Butyricimonas faecihominis: one gene and its partner. The protein of the gene in region 1 binds, or shares a complex with, the protein of each later gene. Links are inferred from orthologs where the notes say so. Each region holds a gene or a part of one and is shown on either strand. Other genes may lie near its edges. The genes, in order: dnaG and dnaB.

Region 1 (10,888 bases):
TATCTACATTAATAGAATACACGAAAAGAACACTTTTCCCTACACGAATACATCGGAATGGGGGATAGTAGATAGGAATGTTCATCGTGTATTTTTGACATGCAATTTTCGCTTTTTTGAATATATCTACAGCTTGTTGCTCTGTAGAAAATCCTATTTCAATTATGCCAAATCCTTCACACCATTCTTCAGGATTTTCATATATTTTACCTCCTAGAAGTTCTACAATAAAGATGTTACCTTGTGTAAAATCAATATTTCCGATCTGTAATTTTTTCTTGATTTTCTTTATTGAACTAGTGATCGTTTCTCGGCTTTTTTTATTATCATACAAACCTTTTGATTTCAAATACACTTCTAATTCACGTGCATACGATTTGCTCTGTGATTTTTCAACTGAATATATTTCTGTTATACATCTCTTTTCTTGAGCTGAAGAGATAAGACTCGTTAAAAATAGACCTATGAACAGGACTAATAATTTATAAATATTTTTCTCCATATCTTTTTATATTTAATGTTATCTTTTTAACTATTTATTGGTACTAAAGAAGGTTTCGATGCAGCCTCAACATACACAATAAATTTCTCCGATTGGACCAAAGCTTCTTCCGTTTTTGCATTCGAATATAGTAATAATTTCCGATTTAATTCTCCCATTCTACCATTACAAATCCCTATACACCCATACATGTTACACCCTAATTTTGGATCTCTTGGCCCAGCATGCAACAAATGCCCTCCATATATTCTCCAAGCATCACCAGAAGGACTTTCACCACAATATGCTAAAATAAATTCACGAATCGTATAAGTTGCTTCATCCTGTAATCCCTTAACCACCGCTACTCCATTTTCATATTTTACTCCAAATCTTATAGCCTCGTAATTCTCAATTATAGACTTCCCCGTTGAATCTATAGCTTCTAGGACGACATTATACAATGGGACATAATATCGTTCTGTTGTTGTCCCAATTCTCACAACAGCTTGTTCCCCCGTAGTAGAACTTTTTATTGTTAATTTTATATCTCGAATACATTTACATGGATCAGAATGACAAATTTCACATTTACAAGGACCTTTACAAATCGAACAACACGTGCAATTACTCCCTCCCGGGCAATTTGGTGTCCCATAAGGACATTCATTTTTATCTGGCTTATAATCTCCTCCTGATCCTTCCCCCGTTCCTGGCTGAGGATCCGGATCCTGAACCCAAACTGATTCCGTGTGACACTCATCCCTGACATATTCCTCGTAACAATTCACTTCCACGTATTCTCGACCACCGCTTTCGGTTGTCTGCCAGTAACCCGTGCATACCCTCCGGTATACCGGGTAACAATAAGTAACATTCTCGTAATGTCCTCCCCGGGCTAAACCAGAATTTTCTAGCATCTTTACCGTGTGCGTGATTTTCCCGTTAGAGTAACGCCAACCGTTAGCGAACGAACCGTCCAGCTCGTGGAAATAAACATAACCGTCAAAATCTTTCTCCCGGGAAAGATACGTTGAACGGTACACGTTGAAATTCTTTGCATCCATGTACTCTTTAGAAGGGATCAACGTCATGAAAAAACCTTGGGTTGTCCCTTTCTTCTTGTTCGTCAAGATGACAAGACGGGTTAAAGATTGAATGTACATCGAGTTTCCCGTTTCATCATAAGCTATCGCGTTTTCGGGCAAGGTGAAAAGAGTACGGGAATAAGCCCATATCGGAACCTCTACCGTGCGATACTCGTCATTGGAACTCCTCACGAAAGCGTAAGACCACGCGGGAACCATCATGCTGAATAACGGATGAGTTTCTCCCGCCCGGGCAAGCGAAGCATCCTGTCCATGCTCTTCAAACCAAGCTATAGCCTTTCGAACTTCCGGATCCGTTATCCCATTTAACATCTCGTTTATTCCTGCATTATCGGGATCAGCCAACACGTCCGGTTCGTCATCATAGCAACTGACGAACACGCCACTTCCCAGAATAAACAAAAATAACAATAACACGTAATTTTTTTTCATTGGCATTTTGTTTTGATTTCCTGTTCTATTAATTTAACTCTCTCTAACATGAAAAGTAACTCCGGAGATCTTACTTTTATTTTCTTGCATGATAAACTATCTATTAAATCCTCCACTTGTTTCATATCGCCCAATTTGTACTTCATCTCCATTCTCAAGTACAACGGCCTGAAACGATTAGGAATCAAGTTACCCGCTTGTATCCATACCACTTCCGCAGCATCATAACATCCCAAGTTTTCCATGGCAATACCCTTTTCCACGCAACACCCGTAAGAATGATACAAGCATACCCCACGATCAGCTACCTCCAAGGCCTTCACGTGTTCTCCCGACTGGTTTAACAACAAGGAACAATTTGCCAGAAAAAAAGATGAATTCATCAATGGACGATAACGAACATCTACCTCTTCGGCTAACACGTGTCTATTCGCCAAACAGTTTTCCCAGTTTCTCACCGCTTCTCGGTAAGGCCAAACCGCTTGGCAACAAAACAATATTCCCACGATTCCGGTCAACACCCCCAACCATTTCCCGTTAATCTCTAACATCCCCGGCAGGCTCGAGGATAGCATCCCGATAAACACGATGCATATCGCTTTCGTCTGCAATTGCGATGAAGGGTATGAAAAAAGTGAAAACACGAGCCATGCCAACAATACTCCCCGAATAACATGAATCTCCTTGGTACAACAACCACCCATCTTATTTCTTCTAAAAACTAGATATAATAATACCACTATAAATAACAAACCAAAAATCCCCTGCTCCACGCCTATTCGCAAAAAATCATTAAAAGCATACAATGTTTCATCCGCAAGCATTCGCTCGACCTCGTTTCCCCCTCCCACGAAATAATTCTCCTGATATGCCATATAATTATGTTGAAACCCGTTTAACCCCGTTCCCCACGGGTGTTCGTAACACATCTGACCGGAAATCTTCCAAATTAACAAACGTCCTAAGGCTGAATTTACTTTATGCCACGTACCCATCCCGGCCCCCAGCAACACTCCCGAAAATAGCAACAAGATACCCCATTTTTTCAACCTTCTTAGCGAATCCGTTTCTTTATAAAATAAATACCCCCCTCCAACAGCAAACCCTAGCCATGCTGCTCGTGAATTTCCCATGAAAAGCAAGTACACGATTAGAAATACCCCTAAACCACAAAACATCTTTGCCACACGAGAAGAAACTAGCGTCATTTCCCCACATAAAATTATACCCACGCAAGCGACGAAACAACTCCACATACCTGTATTCAAAAAACTCCCATGAACTAAACGCATGCCCCTTCCCGGGTAAAAATATTGAGTCTGGCAAGCAATACCATACCACAACTGCCATAAAAGTAAAAAAAGAAATATCCAGAATACCAGTCTCATTTGCTGTATTCCCAAAATACGGACAGCAATATATAACAAACCACACGCCACGTGCATGAGTAATACTTCCCGATCCAGTTGCTCCCAAGAAAACAGGTATAACACGATGATATATAACCCACACACTAGCAACAAAACATCTATTCCCGACAATTTAAAAACCAAAGATTCTTTTTTTGCAAAACGCCATGACCAAACAAATAACAAACAAAACACAAGTATAAAAATCATGTCACCAGCCTTCACTCCTTGAAAAAAGCATGTTTTACTCACGCTTACCAAAGGAGAGAAAAGATAGAATAATGCTAAAAGCAACATCCCTACTTCTAATTTTTTACAAAGCTGCATTAACATCTCTCTGACTTTTTCTAAAAACTACAAGTTCAACTTAATTAACCCTATTTCCAAACCTTGAGTGATCCCATACAATGCCCCCTCTTTCCGGTCATAACTAATCCCTGTCAAAGCATCGCCAAAATAAAGCGTCCGTATCAGGTTCCCCGCCCAGTCGTACACGAGCAGGCAATTAGATTCAAAAGCCCGGCCCCGGTCCATCTTGTAGGTTTTCCCGGAATAAAGGGCATACACCTTATCTTCTGTTACTGCGACATCCAGAAAACCGAAACGGTTCCCCTGACAATAAACTACTCGTGGAGAAGGGGTTTCCGACACCTCGACTTCCGGGTAATGCAACCGGACCAATCGTACCCGCTCGATAGAATCTGCCGTCACCCGGCAAAAATCGATCACCCCGCTATACATGTCGGCACAAACAAACGCTCCCCCATCCGGACGAACACGCAACACGTTACTGGCGTAAAGCATCGCTTTTGTCTTTTCCCGCAAGCCGGGATAACCGGGATGATCCGGGTAAGAAAGAAAATAACGGGCGGATTGATCCGGCAAGGAATACAACAGGTAGCGTCCCTCGTCATACAACCCCGTGGCAATCACTCGATCTCCCACCCGTGCCGCGATCAAGTGTTGTTCACCCGAGGGGAGTTTAATCACGGTCTCCGAGTTTCCAGAACGAGCAAGAAACGAGACCGCGTTCACGACCAGCTCGCCCTTCCTGAAATCCAAGGCCGTCACGGTCTCCCCGTCGAACGAGTTGAACGAACTCAAACTCCGGAAACGATCATTCGAAGATTCACCACGCCCCATTGGATCCATCGCCCCCGGATGATTCAAATCAATTGTCTTGATCCCTCCATACTCCACCCCAGTTTCCACGACAACCCGGCTTCCTTGTTTCGCAAACCCGTTCACTTTCTGTATTCCCCACTGGGATATATCAGCCAAACGAGTAGTAATAACCCGTTCATCTTTAACAGCATTCAAGTTATCTTCCTCTATGCGATGATCCGCACATCCCAGAGAAAGACTCCCTAACAAACAATATAATACCAGATGTTTCATTCGTCCTTCATTGATATACCGTGAACTTTAATTCCATTCTCAAAACAATATCCTCCTGCTTGAGTGCAATGCTTGAAACCTACTCCTGCTTCTGGGGAGCCCAAAGCCTCGATATTTTCCAAGGCCAACGTTGAATCACCCTCACTACTTTTTTGAAAACTCAAATTCACATTCAGCGAAATCATGCTTGCTAGAAACACTGAAATTATTAACACGTACCACATCCTTTTCATAACTATAAATTTTTGGGTAAAAATAAGCCTTTAGAGCTTATTTTTCGAATAAAACGGTTGCACAAGGGTTGCAAAATCAATATCTTTGATACGAGGAAAAAAACACTGAAAATGGGTCGGAGTTCAAAATATTACTGGTTTATTGCCATTCTTGCCGGGCTAATCATCCTGTTTAGCCAATTATTTTACATCATGCAATTGCACCGGCATGAAAAGACAATATACATGGCCCAACAAAATGAATGGATTACTAACGCAATTTATGAATTTAACATGAAAATGGCAGATCCAAAACAAACTGTCAGTTTCAATCCAAAAAATAATCGATTAACCTATATTATTAACGACCAGATTTCCCGTTTTCAATTAAAAACGGAAGACAAAATACATCAAATCATCGAACAAAGTGATTACGACATACAAGACCCTTCTCGTTGGACCTTACAACATTTTTACAGCTACCTGCAAGCAAAACGAGATTCCAGCGCCATCGAGAACCTGCCCATCAATTTTGCCATCAAGGATAGCATCAACCAAATGAAAGCCTCCTATCCATCCAGTTGGATCCCACCTCGCTCGTGCGAATTAAAGATGCCATTAGGTTTTCTTACTAAAGACACGTTATACGCCTCCTATAATTACCCTTTCAAACTATTCCTAAATTTGGCTGGCAACCAAATCCTGTTAACTCTTTTCGTCGCCCTATTACTTATTTTTTGTGTCATTTCACTTTTCCACACGCTCCGCTGGGAAAAAAGAACCGGAAAATACCGGGAGGTTTTCGTGCACAACATCGTGCATGACTTGAAACGCCCTATCGAAACCGAACTCAAACTTCATCGCGTACTTTACAAAACTCTTTCCCCCGAACAAAAAATCTTACTGGAAAAGAGCACTACCGGGTTGAATGATATGTTACGATCCATCAATCGCATGTTGCTCCAATCCACGAATGCTCACGGCTTACGATTGAAGATCAAAGATTTCGACCTGTATAAAATGCTGGATGAACTGAGTAACCCGGATTCATGGAACATCGGGAAAGAAAAACAGGCAGACATTCGACTCGAATACCTTTCCAATCGGCACGTGATCGCAGGCGATCCTAATTTTCTACAACCGGTTTTCATAAACCTGATTGACAATGCATTCAAATATACCGGGGAAAAAGTACATATACTGATCACGTGTGAGGAAACCGACCGGAACACGATCCGCATCAAGGTGAGAGACAACGGCACGGGAATCTCGCCCGAAGCCTTGAAACACATCTTCGAACGATACTCCAGAGGAGATCATCAAGGCGACACGAAAATCAATGGCCACGGGCAAGGTCTGTACTTCGCACGCATGATTGTCCGGGCACACGGGGGAACGATTACCGCGGAAAGCAAACCGGGAACGGGATCAACCTTTATCGTAACATTACCTGTAAAATAAAACAACATCATGGGAAACAAGATGAGAATTCTTTACGCCGAAGACTATGAACTCGATGCTGAACTGACCAAAATTCTCCTGGAAGAACACGAATTCACCGTGGACATCGCCGCAGACGGGAAAAAAGCATGGGATGCCTACAATCGTCAAAAGCCCGATATTCTACTACTCGATCTCAACATTCCTCGGAAAGACGGGATCGAAGTCACCCGGTTGATCCGGCAGAAAGACCCGCACACTCACATCATCATCTACACCTCCCACGGGGAACCGGAAAGAGAAATCGCCGCACTAGATGCCGGGGCTGATGAATTCATTCCCAAAGACCGCACTCCGGATGTTTTAATCGCCCATTTGAAAATCTTGCGCCAGAAAATGATCGCCCACTTAAACCTCCCACACGTGTACGAACTCTCCCCCATCACAACGTTCAACGCTGTCGCACGCACGTTAACCATCCAAGGAGAAACCATCCTGCTAGGCTCCGGTGAAGCACGTCTTTTACAATTATTATGCGCCAAAAGCAATCAAATTTCCCACATGGACTACCTCATGAAGGGAACATGGGAAGGAGGCTCCTTCGGTAAAAGAAAAAGGGTGAAGGAATACGTGTGCCGGATCAGGAAACCATTAAAAAAGGATCCGTCCATCCGGATCGAATACATAGGAAATGATTACGAGGAAGGATATATACTAATCACCACCCCTTTCCCCGCCCCAGCCCTATCGTCACCTGTCATCCGGTCATAACAGCCCATATAGCAAATATACAACACGATTCACCCGACATACAAACATAATTGTATGAAAAACCAATTCTATAAAATAGGAAATAAGAATAAATAGACTCCCGCAAGAATAATTTCAACGTCCTATGTAAGCTATGTCATTTTTTATAATTTTGCGGAGATTATCACCATAAAAATAAAGAAATGAAAAAAATCTTGTATGTATTATGTCTGCTTACGACTCTTGTAGCGTGTAGCGATGACGATGACAAAATTATTACCGATTATGACAAACCGTACACGAAGTTACCCTCTTCCGAATTAAGAACTTTAATCGAAGACAATATCAGTTCATGCGAAGCGTTGGTCAAGGAGTTTAGTGAGATGGATGAAAATAATGAGATATTCGATTTAATAAGGTATTATGATATAAACTTGAGTTTCAATATTTCCGATTTTATAAACTCCCGAAGTTCAGACTCAAGCAAAGAAAACACATTTACCGGAATGAAATTAGTTTGGAACAAAGACAAACAGGACTTCGACACGACCATCAATGCAGCCGGATTCATGGAAGTTCTCTTCCCCTCTTCCAAAACAGATCAGTCCAAAAATGATCTTCGTTTCATTGCAACGATTGATTATAGTACCGGTGTCTGCCTTAAAATGGAAGTTTACAAGGGTGAAGAAATTCTATTACACAAAGTACAGCAATATAACAAAGAAACTTCCGAAGCCATACAAATAGTAAAATGTCCTCCTTACAGCCAAATGGTCAAGATGGAAATAAATTACGATGATATTGTCTCCCGATTTATCATGAGAAGAATGCCCAAAGAGGTCATTGTACAAAAGGACGGAGGAGATTATTACAGCCTTTCAATGAATATCGAAAATGGCAACTTAGATTTAGTGACAGATTTCAATAACATCCGGATTCGCTCTACATTCGAACAATATAACAGCATACAGGCGTTAATTGAGGAAATATATTACACGAATGAAGGACGTTATGACGAGTTGGTTACAGAACTTTTCAGAAAAAATATGCGAGAGAGTGTTATTGTTTTCACGGATAAAGATGAGAAAATCGGAGAATGGGAATTCGTGGAACTGAAACGAAATGGAGAAAGCCCTTTCCCTCTTTGTAAATGTATTTTCCAAGATGGAACAGAATTATTTTTCCATTTGTATACATTTATCTAGTATCCTGTAAAGATTTCTTTCCCCGGTTTTCAAAAGAGCCGGGGAAATTTCTGTCTAATGAATCCCTGTACGCCCCAATTTCTCGTTTAGTTTACGACGAATGACATTGATGGCATTCTTGCGCTTGAGGAGTTCCACGATTTGCGAAGGATCTTTACTATTCTGTGATTCAAGGATGCGATTATCTATATCCCGAGAGAGCATCTCCACTCTTCGCATTTTGTAGTTATCTAGTATTTTAGGTAGAAGTTCTCCAAGTTTCATTTGTTCCGTCTCGACAAAACTATCCATCTTGTACCAAATCTTGCTTAACTCGTAAGGTTCGCTCAGGATATTGGCAGCCATGGTACTGACTTTTATATCCGGGTAAGAGATAAAATAACGGGCCGGGATAAACGACGGCGACTCGTACTGACGCTGGTACTCCTGTTGCATCGTGCGGAACACAGGGTTCAACAATTCCAAATCATCCTCACTAAGCTCCCGGATGATGAATTCCCCGACGCTCACACTTCGCATATACCCGTTACGTTCCTCCTCGTACAACTCGCTATCCCCGAATAAAAGCAGGTAACGAATCAGCACGCTCTCCTCGATGTCACATGGAGTAGCGCCTCTTACCGGGGTTGTCACTTGCAACTCCGGTGTCGTGACAGGAGTCCTAGACGGCTGCTCCTCATTTTTCAACCGGACCTTGGCAATTTCGGTATATAAAACCCGTTCCTCAACGTCCAGCTGGTGGGCAGTTTCCCGCACGTAAACGGAACGCACGATGTTATCCGGAATCTTGGCAATACTTCGCACGATGTCCGTGATTAGGCGAGCCCGTTCAACCGGATCATCCCCCGCGGTACCCAGCAATAATTTAGTCTTGAAATTTATAAAATCCGTCTCGTTATTCGCGATAAAATCCGCCAAATCTTGCGGCGTGTGACTCCGGGCAAAAGAATCTGGGTCCTCCCCGTCCGGCAGTAAAAGCACCCTCACGTTCAATCCCTCTTCCAGCACGAGATCGATTCCCCGCAAAGAGGCCTTGATCCCGGCAGCATCCCCGTCATAAATAATTGTCACGTTCGGGGTTAGTCGACGAATCAACCGGATCTGTTCGATCGTCAAAGAGGTTCCCGAGGAAGCCACCACGTTCTCAATTCCTTTCGCATGAAAAGAGATCACGTCCGTATATCCTTCCACCAAGATACAGCGATCTTGTTGCACGATAGATTTCTTGGCAAAGAATATCCCGTAAAGGGTTTTACTCTTGTGATATATCTCAGACTCCGGGGAATTCAGGTATTTTGAAATCTTTTTATCGGCTGTCATCGTTCGTCCCCCGAAAGCAATCACCTTACCTGCCAAATCAAGCACGGGAAACATCACCCGGGCGCGGAATCGGTCGAAAAGTCCTTTCTCGTTCTCGATGGTCAATCCGGTCTTCACGAGAAACTCTTTCTTGTAGCCCTTTTCCTGAGCTGTTTTCGTGAACGCCCCCCAACCTTCCGGGTTATAGCCCAAACCGAATTTGCGAATCATCTCGTCACTGATACCTCGTTGACGCAAGTAACCCAATCCCACGGAACGCCCCTCGTCCGTGTTCCACAGCTGATACTGGAAATACTCGTTCGCATAGGAAGAGACTATCAACATACTCTCCCGCTCCGTTTTCTCCTTTTTCTGTTCCTCTGTTAATTCCTTTTCCTCAACCGGGATATGATATTTCTCGGCCAGATATTTCAATGCCTCCACGTAAGACATCTGCTCGTGTTCCATGATAAAATTCACGGCATTTCCCCCCTTTCCGCAACCGAAACATTTGTATATGCCCTTTGCCGGGGAAACGGTGAACGAACCTGTCTTCTCGTTATGAAACGGACATAACCCAAGATAGTTCACACCTCGCTTTTTTAAACTCACGAAATCGGAAACCACCTCGTATATATCCGCCGCATCAAAAATTTTCTGTATGGTAGCCTGATCAATCATGATACAAAGATAGGATAATGGAATTGAAAATGGAGAATTGAAAATTGAAAATGATGTAATAAGATTAAAATCATTGAAAAGTTGCGCCCGACAAGAGTTTTAACAATACTTTAACACGCGTGTCGTATTAGTGGAACAATATTTGTATACTTTTGCACGTGGAAACGTTTTAAACACGTTTCGTTTCCAAGTACAAACACTAAAATGTCAGCTATGGATGAAAATGTAAAACAAAAAAGGGAGCTTATAGCCGCAATTTCGGATCTTTTCCTGAGATTCGGATTGAGAAGTACCTCCATGGATGATATAGCGAATCACTTGAAAATTTCAAAGAAAACACTCTACCAACAATTCGCCAATAAAGACGACGTGGTGGAGCAAGTGATGTTGTACAGGAGAGATGAAAAAATAAAAAACACGGATGTTAATCAACTAGCCAAGAAAAACCCGATCGTGGTCATGAGCGAAATTC
Region 2 (10,908 bases), 2.7 Mb from region 1 along the record:
GTTGCTGAATGACTCGCTCCTATTTTTACAGATCAGACGTTATTTCAAGCGGAAAATATGCTCGTATTTATTCTGGCTGCACTCCTTGTTTTTCGTGGCTTGTATCGTGTGGTATCACTTGTTTATCCCAACTCTAAAAGGTCCGGAAGCCTATTTCTGGGTAGAAAAATGCATCTCTATCATCTTGCTGTTCTATACTCCCAAGACTTTGTATATCATTGTAAATGCTTTCTCTATCTTATTGAGGAAGGCTAAATGCATTCCGGCTGCCAGAATCGTGAACAGACTGGCTCTAGGTATAGCTCTAGCCTCTTTTATTGTTATATTGAACGGGATCACGTGGTACAGGTACAACTACAAAATTGAGCGGGAGACCGTGTGTATCAAAACTCTACCCGACGCCTTCAATGATTTTCGCATCGTACAACTAACCGATTTACACTTGGGAAGTTACGGGGAACACTATCCCGGAATCACGAAACTCGTGGATGAAGTAAACCGGTTAAATCCCGACTTGATCGTGTTTACCGGAGACATGGTAAATAGTTTTGCCTCGGAAATGACCCCTTGGATCGAAACCTTAAAAAAATTAAAAGCCAAATACGGCAAATATGCCACGACCGGGAACCATGATTACGGTACTTACGTGAAGTGGCCCTCGAAAACAGACCAAGAGAATAACCTGAAACAGTTTTTCAAAAATATGAAACGGGCTGATTTCACGATGCTGAATAACACGAATGTCCCGCTCGTCATCGCAAAGGATACGCTTTATTTGGCCGGGGTTGAAAACTGGGGACTTCCCCCCTTCCCTTGTTTTGGCAAATTAGCTCAAGCCTTGGAAGGGACAGACGGTTATCCCGTCATTCTCCTTTCTCACGACCCGTCTCACTGGCGACACGAGGTACTAAATTATCCCGTGGACCTCATGCTGGCAGGTCACACGCACGCCATGCAACTGGGAATCACCATCGGCAGTTTCCGGTGGAGCCCGGCAGTGTACGTCTACCCGGAGTATAACGGACTGTATACAGCAAACGGCCAACAATTGTACGTTTCCCGGGGAGTTGGTTATCTGGGATTCGCTGGACGTATCGGCCAAAGACCGGAAATCACCTTAATCAAGCTAACCAACAATTGTAAATAATGAAATTTTCTCGGCAAAGATTATCAAATCCAACCCTTGCGACACCTCGCAACAACTGGTCCACATCGTTCTAGATGATCTGAAAGAATATACTGGGATGACTTTTGCCCCCTCTCCCCCTTGATTCATTTCTTGAAATCCCGATCGACTACCTGTAAATAAGCTTTCAATAACTCTCCATCTTGGGGATTCGTGTTAGGTCCTATCGGCTTTTTTGTTTTCAGATCATAGATGTATGCCCCGTTATTCGTCACCACTGCTGCAGCATTGGAATAAGCATAAAAAGCAAAAGGCACCGCCGTAGGATCAAGCAAATTCTTGCTATAATGGAATGCCGAGGCATCCATTCCCAACTGGGCAAACAATGTTGCCACCATATCGGTCTGAGATCCCAATGTATTGACCACGGAATCCTGCACGTTCATCGCTCCTCCCGTGAAGATCATCGGAATTCGATAAGCCTCCGGCAAATGAGGTTGTAAATTCCCCACGTGACGGGTTCCATGATCGGCTACCAGCACGAATAAGGTATTATCCCAAAGCCCCGATTTCTTACACTTTTCAAAGAATTCTCCCAGACATTGATCCGTGTACGCAATCGCATTCTTCAACTTGGAACCGCTATCGTCTCCCGGAATCTTTGTCTCCATAGGAACGATAAAGGGTTCGTGACTACTCATAGTAAACGCCATATACATGAACGGTACTTGGGCAATTCGCAAATCTTCGTAAAGACGATCAAGCATATACCCGTCATGTACCCCCCATTTGAAACGGTTCTCGATAGCCTCTCCCGAAAAATCATCCTCGGTAACTGTACCCTGAAAACTCATGGTCACGTAAGAACGGAATCCGCCAAAATTGAGATCCCCCGCATAATAAAAACGAGTAGAGTATCCTTCTGCCTCAAAATTCAGAGGGAAACGGGGTTGTTCATAAGTCTTGTTCGGGTATTTCAACATGGATGCATTCGGATAAGCGGGGAAACCACTGATCACCCCCAATATACCCCGGTCTGAACGATTTCCGGTTGCGTATATATTAGAGAAAAATATCCCTTCCTTGGCTATTGCTTGTAAATTCGGCATGGCGTCCCAAGCGTTTAACGTGAATGTTTCCAACAAGAGTACCACCACGTTAGGTTTATCGGTTTTCAATACCCTAGGATAATCTCCCGTTTCCACATACACGCTATCCACCAACTGTTGAGCCTTTTCTTCTGGCATAAAAGCATAATTTCCCTTTACCTTGTCAATATGCATTACCTCGTACAGGAAGTTCCATACCGGATTGACCGCAGCCTGATTCGCATACATATTTTTGTTATTGAAAAACACGAAACTCACGTTCATTGGGGCCACGTTGAAACCGCCTCTCACGGGAATAAACGCAACACCACCTAAAATAAGATATACGACACCATGCCATAATGCCTCTCGTCTGTCCGTACGAAGAGTCTTGGCCACCCAACGGCGGTAAATCGCGTAAAAAACAGCCACCATGACTGCATAGAGTAACAAGAGCAACAGAATCAACCCCGTCGGAGTTGAGGCCATCGCCTCTCCGGGTGTCTTCAAGTAAAACAAGGGAGTTGCATCCATGTGATACCCCCAATTTTTGAATAATTCCAGATCTCCCACGATAATCAGACTCGATACCACTAAAAGCAAAAGCGTCAGGCAGGAGAAAATACGTTTCAATATTTTTGCGGATAAAAAGACACCTATTGCCATCAGAACACAGGACAACAAAATCACGTATCCGCCAAACGAAAGATCCATGCGGAACCCTTTGGCAAAGATCATCATGTAATCATGTCCGGTAAGAGTGACCGTCTCCTTGTATTGATATATCAAGAACACCACCTTGGCCACCCATGAAAATACAATCCAAAAGAGATAGTATTTCAGCAAAAACAGTAATTTATCACGCATAGATTAATTTTAGATTTAAAATTTTAGATTAAACTCCTCCGTCAGCTTCGCTGCCACCTCCTCTATAAACAGAGGAGGAGCTGGTGACTCTTCCCAAAAATGAAGAGTAACTCAACTCTCCCTCTGTTTATAGAGGGAGTACCCCGAAGGGGGGAGGGAGTTTATTTTTCATATTCAATTCTCCATTTTCAATTATTAAAACGGTGCTTTACTACTATTCGCCGGATTCTCGAAACTCTTGCCTCCCTCTTGGAAATCGGAATCCAATTGTGGCATTTGTGGAGCCGCATCCTCGTTCATCCGGGAGCCGAAAGTAACCGTCTTTACGGTAGAACCTCCCGATGCAAACGGAGAAACTTCTTCCAAATCACAGAATTGTGCCAACTCGTTACGGAACCGCAACTGAATCTCCCCTACCGCACCGTTACGATGCTTGGCTATAATAATATCGGCAATCCCTTTCAAGCTGTTTCCCATACTATCCTCCATGATCCCGTAACGTTCCGGACGGTGAATGAAAAGCACCATATCGGCATCCTGCTCGATGGCCCCGGATTCACGCAAGTCAGACAACATCGGTTTCTTGGCATCACCCGTACGCTGCTCAACCCCACGATTCAACTGGGACAAGGCGATCACCGGTATATTTAATTCCTTGGCAATAATCTTCAACTGCCGCGAAATCATACTTACCTCCTGTTCCCGGTTTCCCCGCATATCCGCCCCGGCAGTCATCAACTGCAAATAGTCGATAATCAACACCTTGATTCCATATCTTTGTTGCAGACGGCGACACTTGGCCCTCAACTCGAATATAGAGAGGGCCGGGGTATCATCCACGTATATCGGGGCCTTGATCAAGGCTTTAATTTTCGAGTGTAACTGTTGCCACTCTTCCTCGCTTAACTTACCATTACGTATTTTCTCGGAACCCAACTCGGTCTCGCTAGCAATCAGACGGTTCACTAACTGCACCGAAGACATCTCCAAAGAGAATAATGCGATGGGCTGGTTATGGTTCACCGCCATATTCCGGGTCATGGACAACACGAATGCCGTTTTACCCATAGAGGGACGGGCGGCAATAATCACGAGATCGGAAGGCTGCCAACCGGAAGTCACTTCATCCAAAGCGTTGAACCCGGAAGGAACCCCACTCAATCCATCTGCACGTTTACCGGCAATCTCGATTCCCTTGATCGCTTCATCAATTAAAGCATTAATAGCCGTTGTCTCTTTCTTTATATTTCCCTCGGCAATCTCGAACACCTGCTTTTGGGCCATATCCACCAAGTCGGCCACGTCTGTTGCCTCGTCGTATGCCTTGTTCTGAATGTCGGTACAAACCCGAATCAATTCCCGCTGAATATATTTCTGCACCACAATACGGGCGTGGAACTCGATATGAGCCGCGGATGCCACCTTCGAAGTCAGTTGAGCCAGATAGTAATATCCCCCGATCTCTTCCAGTTCCCCCAAACGTTTCATCTCCTCGCTCACGGTAAGAATATCCACCGGTTCGTTATTCAAGGAAAGGTTTTGAATTCCCCTGTATATCTTTTGATGTGCCTCCTTATAAAAACATTCCGGTTTCAAGAAGTCACTCACGGTAATAAACGCATCCTTCTCCAACATCAGAGATCCCAAGATAGCCTCCTCCAGATCCACGGCCTGCGGTGGCATTTTCCCGTATTCGGTTTGTAATGACTTGTAATTATACTCCGGTTTCTTCGCCATATTAAATCACTTTTAACTCTTTCAATTTCCAGAAACAACGAACAGTTGCCCGCACGTCCGCCAAAGCATCATGGGCATTCTCGAATCCCTCCCCGAACAGAACCTGGTGTAACTCGGATAATTTCGGAGATTTGAATCCCTGTTTTCCACCCGGCAATTTACAATAATTCGTGGACATTTTCATCGTACAGTATTTCGGTTTCAGAAATAAAGAAGTCATCATCCGTTTCCGCTCGAATTCAGCCCCCACAATACATTCGTCAAAACTGATATTATGCCCGATCAATGCATAGGCCACATCTATCTTATCCGAAAACAGCTCCAAGGTGGATAACAAATCTTGCCCTTCCTCTTGGGCTTTTATCGTGGTAATCCCGTGTACACGGGATGCCTCCACCGGAATAGAAAACCCTTCCGGTTTAATAATATCGCTACGTTCCTCGATAATATTCCCCTTATCGTCACACATAATCCACGCAAGCTGCACCAACCGGGGCCAATTATCAACGTCCGTCACGGGAGCATTCCAACGCTGCGGAAGTCCCGTCGTTTCCGTGTCAAAAAATAAAAACATCTTTACTATATTTACGATTTATGACTTACGATTTATGATTTTCTTTACCACGCCTACACCTGAAATCATAAATCGTAAATCCGAAATTATTTCGTTTCGCCGTTTTCAAAACTCTTGTTATACTGGTGCATCGCCCGATAACTCATACCCATGCTGGAGAACCCACCATCGTGGAACAAATTCTGCATGGTCACTTTACGGGTCAAGTCAGAGAACAAGGTAATACAATAATTCGCACACTCGTCGGCAGAGGCATTTCCCAACGGGGACATCCGTTCTGCAAAATCAATCAGAGAGTCAAAACCTTTAATACCGCTACCAGCCGTGGTTACCGTCGGGGATTGTGAAATCGTGTTGACACGAACCCGCTTTTCCCGTCCGTAAATATACCCGAAACTACGGGCAATAGACTCCAACATCGCTTTGGCATCCGCCATATCATTATATTCAAACATGGTACGCTGTGCAGCCACGTATGAAAGCGCCACAACAGACCCCCATTCATTAATCGCATCCAATTTCTTCGCCGTCTGGAGAACCTTATGGAAAGAAATAGCCGAAATATCCAATGTTTTTTGTAAAAAATCGTAATCCAGATTATCGTAAGGACGTTTTTTTCTCACGTTCAACGACATGGCTACCGAGTGTAATATAAAATCAATCTTTCCTCCCAACAATTCCATCGCCCCTTTAAATAAACGCTCCAAATCTTCCTCACTAGTTGCATCTGCAGGAATCAATGGAACATTATTCTTCTCCGCGAAATCCTTGATCTGTCCCATCCGGATAGATAATTCAGTGTTCGTCAACACGATCTCGGCCCCCTCTTCCAAACATTTCTCCGCCACTTTCCACGCGATGGACATCTCATTCAACGCACCGAATATTATCCCTTTTTTTCCTTTCAATAAATTGTAACTCATAAAACTGTATTAAATTAAAAAATTCTTTCTACTATTAAAATTGACCGAGTAGCAACCGGGCATTCTCCAACGCCGCATCACTGACAACACTCCCGCTGATCATTCCGGCTATTTCCGCCACCCGCTCTTCATCTGTTAAACGACGGATACGGGAAATTGTTCCCACCTGATCGTCTTCTTTATATACCTTAAAGTGGTGATCTCCCGCCGCGGCAATCTGGGGCAGATGGGAAATACTGATCACCTGCATCCGGCGAGCCATCTCTTTCATCATCTCGGCCATCCGGTGAGCGATTTCCCCGGAAACCCCCGTGTCAATCTCGTCAAAGATAATGACCGGCAACTGTTTCGTGCGGGACAGGATGTACTTCAGCGACAACATCAACCGCGAGATTTCACCCCCGGACGCCACTTTTACCAGTTCTCCCGGCTCCTGATTCTTGTTCGCCGAAAACAAGAAACTCACGTCATCTTTTCCCGTCGTCGTAAAATGATCCAACGGGGTGATCATAACCTTAAACACGGCATGTTTAATCCCCATGCTCACCAGCAATCCCCGCATCTCTTCTCTCAATTTCTCCTCCGATGCCACACGGGCTTTATGTAGCTTACCCGCCAACGAATCCATTTCCGTCTCCACGGACTTGATTTGTTTTTCCAATATTTCGATCTGTTCCGCAAAGGATTGTATTCCTTTCAACTTCTTCCCTAACTCCTCTTTTAAAGCGATCAGTTCCTCGACTTTTTCCAACCGATGCTTGTGTAGCAAATCATACATCACGTTCAATCGCTCGTTGATCACGTCGACTCTTGCCGGGTTGTATTCCACCCGTTCCGCCATTCGTTCCGATTCATCGGCAATATCTTCCAGTTCGAGAATCACCGAGCTCAGACGCTGCTCGTAGTCGGCAGCCTCTTTCACGATCCCCTCCAATGTCGCCATCCGATTCTTCACCCCTTTCAAGGCCTGAATAACGGGATTATCCGATTCCGTTAATACATACGTCGATTCAGAAAAGGCAGATTTAATATTCTCCGCATTATTCAACACGGCCAGTTCTTCCTCCAACTCCTGCTGTTCTCCTTCTCGCAGACGGGCTTCATCCAACTGGTTAAACTGGAATTTCAAATAATCTTCCTCTTGCTCGGCCTCTTTTGCTCGCTGTTTTAGTGAAGTCAATTCTGACAACAATCCCTGTCGGTGGGTATATTTTACCCGGTAATCTTTCAACAACACTTGATTACCGCAAAAAGCATCCAGTATTTCCAATTGATATTCCGGTTGCCCGATAAGTAAGGACTGATGCTGCGAATGCACGTCGATCAAGAAACTCCCGAACTCTTTCAATAATTTGTTATTTACGGGAGTATCATTAATAAACGCCCTCGATTTACCGTCTGCCGTCAATTCTCGTCTCACGACCACCTCGTCATCATAATCCAAGTCATTATCAGCAAACCATTGCTGTAAATCGTACCCCACGACATCATACGTGATCTCGACCACGCATTTTCTGTTCTTATCCATAATGGCTGCAACATCAGCCCGCTGTCCCAACGTCAGCCCGATCGCACCCAACAAAATGGATTTTCCCGCACCTGTTTCCCCGGTAATAATCGTAAATCCCTTCTCTAGCTCGATATTCGTTTTATCGATCAAAGCGTAATTTCCTATATGGATGTTCTTTATCATTCCTACAACCTTTATTGCATAAATCATGCGAAAGTACTAATAATTTTCCATTTTCAATTTTCCGTTTTCAATTTAATTAGTACTTTTGCGCACCGGTTTAAACATATAGTTCTTTATAAAATGACAAGTAGAAGATTAATTAGAATTAAAGTTTTACAGCTTTTATATTCTTACACGAAGAAAGAGGGAGTGACAATTACGGAAGTGGAAAGAGATTTGTTCAAAAGTATAACCAAAAGTACGGATTTATACTACCACGTTTTCCTCTTAATCACTGAAATCCAACGTCGTGCATTTTTAAAAATAGATGCTGCCCGTAATCGGAAACTTGCATCACAAAGAGAGTTAAACCCGAACACCCGCTTTATTGACAACCCGGTAATCAATCAAATTGCCAATAACCGAAAATTCAAGACCTATGTTTCCACGAATCTGGTTTCTTTGAACGAGTGTCAAGACGTGGTCGCCTTGCTGCATGACCGCATGATGGAAATGGATTTTTTCAAGCTTTACATGTCCAAACCCAACGTGACTTACGAGGATCACAAGAAACTCGTGCTTGACATGATCTCGGAATTAATCGCGGAAGATGAAGATTTCGACCAAGCCATGGAAGAAAAGAATATTTTCTGGAATGACGATTTCGAACTCGTGTTGAGCATCGTGTACAAAACGGTGAAGAATATGAAAGAAAGCTATTCAGAAGACACCGTTTTCTTTATCTCCTTATATAACGAGGAAGAAGACTTGAGTTTTGCGAAAACCCTGTTCCGGAAGTCCATTCTCGACATGAAGGAAAACTTGGAATTAGTGGATCAGTTCACTACCAACTGGGAACTCGACCGTATTTCCGACATGGATAAACTCATCATGGATGCGGCAATCTGCGAGCTGAAATATTTCCCCTCTATCCCCGTGAAGGTGACTCTGGACGAGTATATCGAGATCTCCAAGAACTATTGTTCCCCGAAAAGTAGCGGGTTTATTAATGGTGTTCTCGACAAAACCGTGGCTCTTCTGAAAGAAAAGAATGAAATCAGAAAAGTCGGTCGAGGTTTGATGGAGTAATACTACCCCCTCCAGCTCCCCCTTACACAGGGGGAGAGCTGATTACCGGGCGATTTTCCTCCCGTGTAACGAGGGTTAGAGGCCGTAGCCATTTCACAAATTCAACTTTTGGGTTACTCCTTTTCTGTTCATGAATTTCGTTTGAATCTATCCCAGAATGTTTTCCGTTTTTCTGTCTTTGGTGTTTTCAAGCGATTCATTTCCTTTCTTTCCTGAGAACGTCGAAATGCCGTCTTGATACGCCATTCCACTTCTTGCGAGTTACGAGTTCCTTTATCAATACACTCATCAACCCCCTCATTCAAAAGGCTGTAATCCGGCAGGCTGCTATACATCACGATGGCAATATCATCTCCCGCTTCCCTAACAAGACGCATCACTTCTTCCCCTTGCATTTTCGGCATATCTCCATCTAGAAGTAATAAATCATAACGACCTTTTTGATATTCGTCCCAAGCTTTCTGTCCATCCTCAACCGAGGATACGTTAAATCCACACTCTTTTAAACGCCTAATTTCAAATTTCCGTGTAAACTCATCATCTTCCGCATACAAAATCTTAATTTTCATATCTCACGTATTTAGTTATTCTTTCAACAAAGGAAAGTTTTATTTTTCTAATATAAAGAATTCAAATATGATAAAATTATGAGAATTTTTAGAAAATAGAAATCCGGACACCCCGACCTATTTCAACATTGTCTCACCGTAGTCTCACGCCTAGCATCATTAAATATCGGGTACAAATCAACTGGAAGTTACCGTCCCCGCCTCGGTAAGTTATCGTTAACTTATCGAATACTTATCGAATAGTTACGCACGCAACACTAGTGAGAGTATACTGAAAACCAAAAGAATAACTAACGAAATAGGACCCATTCACACTTACCACACAAAACATTAATTAACAGATCACCTATTTTATCCCAATAAATAAAGGGTGACAAAAGCCACCCTTTACATTCTAAACTAAACTAACCAAACTTTTGTATCACTACAATAGTCAACTCATACGCTATATTAGCTTTGTAAATATAGAATATAAATATTTAAAAAACAAGTTTTTTTTAATATTTACTTGAAAAATCTTTAGCCTGATAATTCTCGATATACTCCACAGCCTCTTCCACCGTACTTACGACGACATACAACCCATCATAGGCCTTCGACACGAATCCTTCCTTACGAATATTATTGATAAAAAGGAAAAAATACTCGTAAAAATCGTTCGTATTAAGGAAAATAATTGGTTTATTATGTATTCCAAGCTGTTTCAAGGTAATCACTTCCGTGATCTCTTCCAGCGTTCCCCATCCCCCGGGTAAAGCGATAAAAGCATCTGCTTTTTCACGCATCATGCTCTTTCGTTCTTTCATGTCGGGAGCCACGATTAATTCGGAAATACCTTCTGCCGAAACACCCCGGTCCACGATGCATTGCGGAATGATCCCGGTCACCTCTCCCCCACCATTCTTCACGGCGTCGGACACCTCACGCATCAACCCGCAATTTGTTCCGCCATACAGCAACCCCCATCCCCGTGTCACGATCTCTTTCCCCAAATCAGCCGCGGCCTTAAAATACACGTTATCGACACTCTCTGACGATGCACAAAACACACAAATTTTCATAGATTAAAAGTTACAGGTTGCAAGTTATTCATTTCATAAAACAAGTTGCAGATTAATAGTACAAACCTGTAACCCATTAACCTGCAACTTGGAACTACATTGACGCTTAAGCGTCAATGTTAGCGTATGTAGCGTTCTGCTCGATAAACTGTCTACGAGGCGGCACATCGTCCCCCATAAGCATGGAGAAAATACGGTCTGC

Evidence for each region.
Region 2: the proteins of dnaG (region 1) and dnaB are in contact, whole or in part, in a crystal structure (PDB 2R6A), measured with the Geobacillus stearothermophilus proteins. The link is inferred for Butyricimonas faecihominis from one-to-one orthologs. Residues at the interface, in WP_049624496.1 of Geobacillus stearothermophilus: Lys456, Leu457, Leu458, Pro459, Ala460, Asn463, Ala464, Leu467, Leu535, Leu536, Ile537, Ala538, Gln544, Glu545, Asp548, Tyr549, His552; in WP_033016901.1 of Geobacillus stearothermophilus: Ser13, Glu15, Ala16, Gln18, Glu91, Leu92, Asp94, Ala95, Val96, Pro97, Thr98, Ala99, Ala100, Asn101, Tyr104, Tyr105, Ile108.

Annotation. Positions count from the first base shown.
Region 1 is NZ_AP028155.1:3,726,636-3,737,523, reverse strand. What follows is about bases 7,954-10,888. They hold dnaG (DNA primase), read right to left. Parts: upstream 10,417-10,888; coding sequence 8,491-10,416; downstream 7,954-8,490. Other genes in these bases: R8806_RS15455 (TetR/AcrR family transcriptional regulator), read left to right, coding at 10,630-10,888; R8806_RS15465 (hypothetical protein), read left to right, coding at 7,954-8,436. Outside these bases: R8806_RS15500 (hypothetical protein), read right to left, coding at 1-502; R8806_RS15495 (hypothetical protein), read right to left, coding at 529-2,022; R8806_RS15490 (O-antigen ligase family protein), read right to left, coding at 2,019-3,764; R8806_RS15485 (BF3164 family lipoprotein), read right to left, coding at 3,786-4,829; R8806_RS15480 (hypothetical protein), read right to left, coding at 4,826-5,062; R8806_RS15475 (sensor histidine kinase), read left to right, coding at 5,174-6,502; R8806_RS15470 (response regulator transcription factor), read left to right, coding at 6,512-7,252; more of R8806_RS15465, read left to right, coding at 7,435-7,953. UniProt on the Escherichia coli protein: RNA polymerase that catalyzes the synthesis of short RNA molecules used as primers for DNA polymerase during DNA replication.
Region 2 is NZ_AP028155.1:1,019,512-1,030,419, forward strand. The notes cover bases 2,548-5,502. They hold dnaB (replicative DNA helicase), read right to left. Parts: upstream 4,819-5,502; coding sequence 3,277-4,818; downstream 2,548-3,276. Other genes in these bases: R8806_RS04220 (LTA synthase family protein), read right to left, coding at 2,548-3,081; R8806_RS04230 (3'-5' exonuclease), read right to left, coding at 4,820-5,392; R8806_RS04235 (enoyl-ACP reductase FabI), read right to left, coding at 5,479-5,502. Also shown: R8806_RS04215 (metallophosphoesterase), read left to right, coding at 1-1,147; more of R8806_RS04220, read right to left, coding at 1,273-2,547; more of R8806_RS04235, read right to left, coding at 5,503-6,315; DNA repair protein RecN, read right to left, coding at 6,350-8,008; R8806_RS04245 (transcription antitermination protein NusB), read left to right, coding at 8,129-9,076; R8806_RS04250 (response regulator), read right to left, coding at 9,205-9,645; R8806_RS04255 (LOG family protein), read right to left, coding at 10,143-10,706; gyrB (DNA topoisomerase (ATP-hydrolyzing) subunit B), read right to left, coding at 10,813-10,908. UniProt on the Escherichia coli protein: The main replicative DNA helicase, it participates in initiation and elongation during chromosome replication. Travels ahead of the DNA replisome, separating dsDNA into templates for DNA synthesis.